DNA from 2 places in the Acidocella sp. C78 genome. Region 2 is predicted to be linked to the other one. Evidence: riboswitches for the same ligand, from Rfam matches in the RefSeq annotation. Region 2 holds a riboswitch; the other holds the start of a gene.

Region 1 (3,398 bases), on a different contig from region 2:
CCGATCGAGATCGAGCTGCATGGCGACCCGGCGCGGCTGGACGCCACGGCGAAGACGGTGGCAGCGGCGATCGGGCAGATTCCGGGCGTGGTGGGCGTGCAGGACGGGGTGGTGATCGCCGGCGATACGATCGACATCCATGTCGATCCGGCGAAGGCGGCGATGTTCGGCTTCGATCCCCTCGCCGTGGAGCGGCAGGTGACGACGGCGCTGCGCGGCAGCGTGGTCACCGCGCTGCCGGGTCAGGATCGGTTTACCGGCGTGCGGCTCGAACTGCCGCGCGACGCCTTCGCGCAGACCGGCGACCTGCTGCGCCTGCCGCTGGCCGCGCCCTCGGGCGCGCTGGTGCCGCTCGGGGCGATCGCGACGCTGAACACGGTGTCGGGCCGGCCGGAGATCGCCCGCGACAATCTGCGCCAGATCGTCGCGGTGACGGGGAGGATCAGCGGCGGCGGCATCTCGACGGCGATTGCCGCAGTGCGCCGGGTGCTGGCGCGGCCGGGCCTGCTGCCGGTGGGCATGAGCTACCGGCTCGGCGGGCTCTACCGGCAGCAGCAGAAGGCGTTCATCGGCCTTGCCCGCGTGTTCGTCGCCGCCGTGCTGGCGGAATTCGTGTTGCTGCTGTTCCTCTACCGCAGCTTCGTCATCGCCGGGGCCATCGTCGTCACCGCGCTGCTCTCAAGCCTCGCGGTGTTCATCGGGCTCGATCTCTCGGGTGTGGCGCTCAACATCACCGCGCTGATGGGGATGACGATGATCGTCGGGCTCGCGACCGAGATGGCGATTTTCTACGTCTCGGAATTCCAGAGCCTCGCCGCGCACCAGGGGCGGCATGAGGCGCTGGTCGCGGCGAGCCGCAACCGGCTGCGGCCGATCGCGATGACCACGCTGGCCGCGATCCTGACGCTGCTGCCGCTGGCACTCGGCATCGGCCAGGGCAGCGGCATGCAGCAGCCGCTCGCCATCGCGGTGATCTCGGGGTTCGCGGTGGCGTTTCCGCTGGTGCTGTTCGCCCTGCCGGCGCTGCTGCGCCTTGTTATCCCGGCAGATGCCGGGTGACCGGCCAGGAAATCACATGCCCTTCCGGCACCAGATCGATCAGTGCCGCCGCCGCCGCGCGGGCAGTCTCCGGCGCGCAGCAGAATTCGATCATCAGCGGTAGGTCGACATCGAAATGCATCAGGTCGGCGGCATGGATGATCCGCTGCCCGTTCATTCCGGCGATGCCGCGGAACACCGAAACCCCGTCGAGCGTGAAATCGTCGCGCAGCCGCTCCAGGATGGTCTGCATCAGATGCCGCCGCCGCCCGTGGTCGGATTCGTCGAGGGCGATGCGCACCAGTGTGGCCTGTTCTTCCATCTCAGACATTCCTTGCCAGATAGACGCCAAGAAAGGCGCCGATGAACCCGAGCACGACCGACAGCAGCACATAGAGCCCCGCTCTCGCGATCTCGCCGTTCTCGACCAGCATGAGGGATTCAAGCTCGAAGGTCGAGAACGTGGTATAACCGCCGAGAAACCCCGTCAGGATACCGGTGCGCAGCGCCGGATCGATGGCGACGCGCTCGGCGGTCAGGACGAAGAGAAACCCGATCGCAAACGAACCGAGCACGTTGATGCTGAGAACGGCGACGGGGAAGCCGCGGCCGAAAAGCCCCTGCATGAAAATCGTCTGGCCGTAGCGCGCCCAGCAGCCGAGCGAGCCGAACACGGCGATTGACGCAAGCGTCTTGATCATGAACTGCCTTTCTGTCGTGGCGATGCATTTGAATGGCTGGGGAGGGGAACGGCAGCGGCGCGCGCCGCGCGGTTCGTTCGGCAAGGTCGGGTGATAGGCACGCCTGTTCCTCCGAGTCTGACGGAATGAAACAGGAGTCATCAGCCCCGCGGGCGGTTTGCGGCGAACCCCATCACCGGCGCGGCCGGGCCGCGCGGGTCATGATTGCGATGCGAGGCCGGGCGCTGTCAATCTGTCCGCCGCCGCTTACTCGTAGCGCAGCGCCTCGATCGGATCGAGCCGTGAAGCCTTGCGCGCGGGATAGAACCCGAACCCCACGCCAACGCCCGCCGCGAACAGGAAGCCTCCAGCCACCGCCAGCGGCGAGAGCGGCGCCGGCCAGCCGGCGAACAGCGTGATGGCGCCGGAGAGCGTTGCGCCAAGCACGATGCCCGCCAGCCCGCCGGTCACGCTCAGGATCACCGATTCGGCGAGAAACTGCAGCAGCACATGCAGCCGCCGCGCCCCGATCGCCATTCTGAGCCCGATTTCGCGGGTTCGCTCGGTCACCGAAACCAGCAGGATGTTCATGATCCCGATGCCGCCGACCAGCAGCGAGATCGAAGCGACGATCGCGAGTAGCAGCGCCATCACCCGGCTCGATCCCTGCGCCGCTGCGGCGATCTGGCTCAGGTTACGCACCGAGAAATCCTTCAGCCCATCCGGCTGGATCCGGTGGCGCTGGCTCAGCGTGCGGCCGATCTGCTCCATTGCCGCGGGCACGGCCTGCGGCGTCGCCGCCTGCGCGAAGAGCTGGTTCACATATCCGGCGAGCCGGGGTTGCAGCGCATAGGGGTTCGGCCAGGGCGGGTAGGGCCAGTTCAGCGGCGTCTCCTCCCGGCTCGGCGCGGCGGCGCCGAGCACCCGCTGCTCCGCGGTGCTGAAAGGCAGCATCATCACATCGTCCTGATCGGTGCCAAACGGCGTCTGCCCCTTGGCGGCGAGCACGCCGACGATGCGGATCGGCGCGCCTTTCACCAGCACGGTGGCGCTGAGCGCCGTCTCTCCGCGTGCGAACAGCATCTGCCGCACCGTCTGCCCGATCAGCCCGACGAGCGCGCCGGCCACCTCGTCATGCGGCGTAAGCGCCCGCCCTTCGGCGATCCGCCAGTTGGTCATCGCGGGATAATCCGGGCTGACGCCGAGGATCGCGGTGGTCCAGTTCTGGCTGGCGTGGCGCACCTGCGCCGCGGCCCGGATCAGATAGCCGACCCGGCCCACCGCCGGGTCCTCGCGCAGGATCGCCTGCGCGTCATCCACCGTGATCGTCGAGGCACTGCCGAACCCGGCATGGGCGCCGCCCGCCGTCGTCGCCCCAGGCAGCACCACGAGCAGGTTGGTGCCCAATCCCTCGATCTGCTTGCGGATCGCCTGGTTCGCGCCCTGGCCCACCGCGACCATGGCGATCAGCGCGGCCACGCCGATGCACACGCCCAGCATTGTCAGCGCCGCCCGCAGCCGGTTGCGCGCCAGCGCCTGCAATGCCGCCGCGACGATCATGCGGACGAAGCGAGCGCCGCGCCGCTGCTTCCGCGGGGCGGTGCCATGGCCGGCGCCGGCTCTGGCGCCGCCGGCGGTGACGGACACGATTCCGCCGGGCCGGCCGGTGCGTCCTGCCGC
Region 2 (3,398 bases):
GCGCGACGCCTTCGCGCAGACCGGCGACCTGCTGCGCCTGCCGCTGGCCGCGCCCTCGGGCGCGCTGGTGCCGCTCGGGGCGATCGCGACGCTGAACACGGTGTCGGGCCGGCCGGAGATCGCCCGCGACAATCTGCGCCAGATCGTCGCGGTGACGGGGAGGATCAGCGGCGGCGGCATCTCGACGGCGATTGCCGCAGTGCGCCGGGTGCTGGCGCGGCCGGGCCTGCTGCCGGTGGGCATGAGCTACCGGCTCGGCGGGCTCTACCGGCAGCAGCAGAAGGCGTTCATCGGCCTTGCCCGCGTGTTCGTCGCCGCCGTGCTGGCGGAATTCGTGTTGCTGCTGTTCCTCTACCGCAGCTTCGTCATCGCCGGGGCCATCGTCGTCACCGCGCTGCTCTCAAGCCTCGCGGTGTTCATCGGGCTCGATCTCTCGGGTGTGGCGCTCAACATCACCGCGCTGATGGGGATGACGATGATCGTCGGGCTCGCGACCGAGATGGCGATTTTCTACGTCTCGGAATTCCAGAGCCTCGCCGCGCACCAGGGGCGGCATGAGGCGCTGGTCGCGGCGAGCCGCAACCGGCTGCGGCCGATCGCGATGACCACGCTGGCCGCGATCCTGACGCTGCTGCCGCTGGCACTCGGCATCGGCCAGGGCAGCGGCATGCAGCAGCCGCTCGCCATCGCGGTGATCTCGGGGTTCGCGGTGGCGTTTCCGCTGGTGCTGTTCGCCCTGCCGGCGCTGCTGCGCCTTGTTATCCCGGCAGATGCCGGGTGACCGGCCAGGAAATCACATGCCCTTCCGGCACCAGATCGATCAGTGCCGCCGCCGCCGCGCGGGCAGTCTCCGGCGCGCAGCAGAATTCGATCATCAGCGGTAGGTCGACATCGAAATGCATCAGGTCGGCGGCATGGATGATCCGCTGCCCGTTCATTCCGGCGATGCCGCGGAACACCGAAACCCCGTCGAGCGTGAAATCGTCGCGCAGCCGCTCCAGGATGGTCTGCATCAGATGCCGCCGCCGCCCGTGGTCGGATTCGTCGAGGGCGATGCGCACCAGTGTGGCCTGTTCTTCCATCTCAGACATTCCTTGCCAGATAGACGCCAAGAAAGGCGCCGATGAACCCGAGCACGACCGACAGCAGCACATAGAGCCCCGCTCTCGCGATCTCGCCGTTCTCGACCAGCATGAGGGATTCAAGCTCGAAGGTCGAGAACGTGGTATAACCGCCGAGAAACCCCGTCAGGATACCGGTGCGCAGCGCCGGATCGATGGCGACGCGCTCGGCGGTCAGGACGAAGAGAAACCCGATCGCAAACGAACCGAGCACGTTGATGCTGAGAACGGCGACGGGGAAGCCGCGGCCGAAAAGCCCCTGCATGAAAATCGTCTGGCCGTAGCGCGCCCAGCAGCCGAGCGAGCCGAACACGGCGATTGACGCAAGCGTCTTGATCATGAACTGCCTTTCTGTCGTGGCGATGCATTTGAATGGCTGGGGAGGGGAACGGCAGCGGCGCGCGCCGCGCGGTTCGTTCGGCAAGGTCGGGTGATAGGCACGCCTGTTCCTCCGAGTCTGACGGAATGAAACAGGAGTCATCAGCCCCGCGGGCGGTTTGCGGCGAACCCCATCACCGGCGCGGCCGGGCCGCGCGGGTCATGATTGCGATGCGAGGCCGGGCGCTGTCAATCTGTCCGCCGCCGCTTACTCGTAGCGCAGCGCCTCGATCGGATCGAGCCGTGAAGCCTTGCGCGCGGGATAGAACCCGAACCCCACGCCAACGCCCGCCGCGAACAGGAAGCCTCCAGCCACCGCCAGCGGCGAGAGCGGCGCCGGCCAGCCGGCGAACAGCGTGATGGCGCCGGAGAGCGTTGCGCCAAGCACGATGCCCGCCAGCCCGCCGGTCACGCTCAGGATCACCGATTCGGCGAGAAACTGCAGCAGCACATGCAGCCGCCGCGCCCCGATCGCCATTCTGAGCCCGATTTCGCGGGTTCGCTCGGTCACCGAAACCAGCAGGATGTTCATGATCCCGATGCCGCCGACCAGCAGCGAGATCGAAGCGACGATCGCGAGTAGCAGCGCCATCACCCGGCTCGATCCCTGCGCCGCTGCGGCGATCTGGCTCAGGTTACGCACCGAGAAATCCTTCAGCCCATCCGGCTGGATCCGGTGGCGCTGGCTCAGCGTGCGGCCGATCTGCTCCATTGCCGCGGGCACGGCCTGCGGCGTCGCCGCCTGCGCGAAGAGCTGGTTCACATATCCGGCGAGCCGGGGTTGCAGCGCATAGGGGTTCGGCCAGGGCGGGTAGGGCCAGTTCAGCGGCGTCTCCTCCCGGCTCGGCGCGGCGGCGCCGAGCACCCGCTGCTCCGCGGTGCTGAAAGGCAGCATCATCACATCGTCCTGATCGGTGCCAAACGGCGTCTGCCCCTTGGCGGCGAGCACGCCGACGATGCGGATCGGCGCGCCTTTCACCAGCACGGTGGCGCTGAGCGCCGTCTCTCCGCGTGCGAACAGCATCTGCCGCACCGTCTGCCCGATCAGCCCGACGAGCGCGCCGGCCACCTCGTCATGCGGCGTAAGCGCCCGCCCTTCGGCGATCCGCCAGTTGGTCATCGCGGGATAATCCGGGCTGACGCCGAGGATCGCGGTGGTCCAGTTCTGGCTGGCGTGGCGCACCTGCGCCGCGGCCCGGATCAGATAGCCGACCCGGCCCACCGCCGGGTCCTCGCGCAGGATCGCCTGCGCGTCATCCACCGTGATCGTCGAGGCACTGCCGAACCCGGCATGGGCGCCGCCCGCCGTCGTCGCCCCAGGCAGCACCACGAGCAGGTTGGTGCCCAATCCCTCGATCTGCTTGCGGATCGCCTGGTTCGCGCCCTGGCCCACCGCGACCATGGCGATCAGCGCGGCCACGCCGATGCACACGCCCAGCATTGTCAGCGCCGCCCGCAGCCGGTTGCGCGCCAGCGCCTGCAATGCCGCCGCGACGATCATGCGGACGAAGCGAGCGCCGCGCCGCTGCTTCCGCGGGGCGGTGCCATGGCCGGCGCCGGCTCTGGCGCCGCCGGCGGTGACGGACACGATTCCGCCGGGCCGGCCGGTGCGTCCTGCCGCTCATCCGCGACGATCCGCCCGTCGCGCATCGTCAGCACCCGCCGCGCATAGCGCGCGATATCCTGCTCATGGGTCACCACCAGGATCGTCACCCCCTGCTCGCGGTTCAGCGCCGCCAGCGTCGACATGATTTCGTGCGATGTCCTGGTGTCGAGATTGCCGGTCGGCTCGTCGGCCAGCAGGAGCTGCGGCGCATTGATCAGCGCCCGCGCGATCGCGACGCGCTGCTGTTGCCCGCCCGAAAGCTGCGCGGGCGTGTTCGCCTCCCGCCCGGCGAG

The links. Region 2 has a riboswitch for fluoride ahead of crcB (fluoride efflux transporter CrcB). Riboswitches for the same ligand answer to the same signal wherever they lie in the genome.
Region 1: it holds a riboswitch for fluoride, as region 2 does, so the genes downstream of both, crcB (fluoride efflux transporter CrcB) here and crcB (fluoride efflux transporter CrcB) in region 2, are expected to answer to the same signal.

The regions. Positions count from the first base shown of each region.
Region 1 is NZ_CAJQZK010000078.1:64,511-67,908, forward strand. Features, by position in the region: gene ACIDOCELLA78_RS86375 (efflux RND transporter permease subunit) at 1-1,059, shown strand, start outside; gene ACIDOCELLA78_RS86380 (DUF190 domain-containing protein) at 1,037-1,360, opposite strand; gene crcB (fluoride efflux transporter CrcB) at 1,362-1,739, opposite strand; fluoride riboswitch at 1,864-1,925, opposite strand; gene ACIDOCELLA78_RS86390 (ABC transporter permease) at 1,986-3,365, opposite strand; gene ACIDOCELLA78_RS86395 (ABC transporter ATP-binding protein) at 3,275-3,398, opposite strand, start outside.
Region 2 is NZ_CAJQZK010000007.1:64,789-68,186, forward strand. Features, by position in the region: gene ACIDOCELLA78_RS000000102690 (efflux RND transporter permease subunit) at 1-781, shown strand, start outside; gene ACIDOCELLA78_RS000000102695 (DUF190 domain-containing protein) at 759-1,082, opposite strand; gene crcB (fluoride efflux transporter CrcB) at 1,084-1,461, opposite strand; fluoride riboswitch at 1,586-1,647, opposite strand; gene ACIDOCELLA78_RS000000102705 (ABC transporter permease) at 1,708-3,087, opposite strand; gene ACIDOCELLA78_RS000000102710 (ABC transporter ATP-binding protein) at 2,997-3,398, opposite strand, start outside.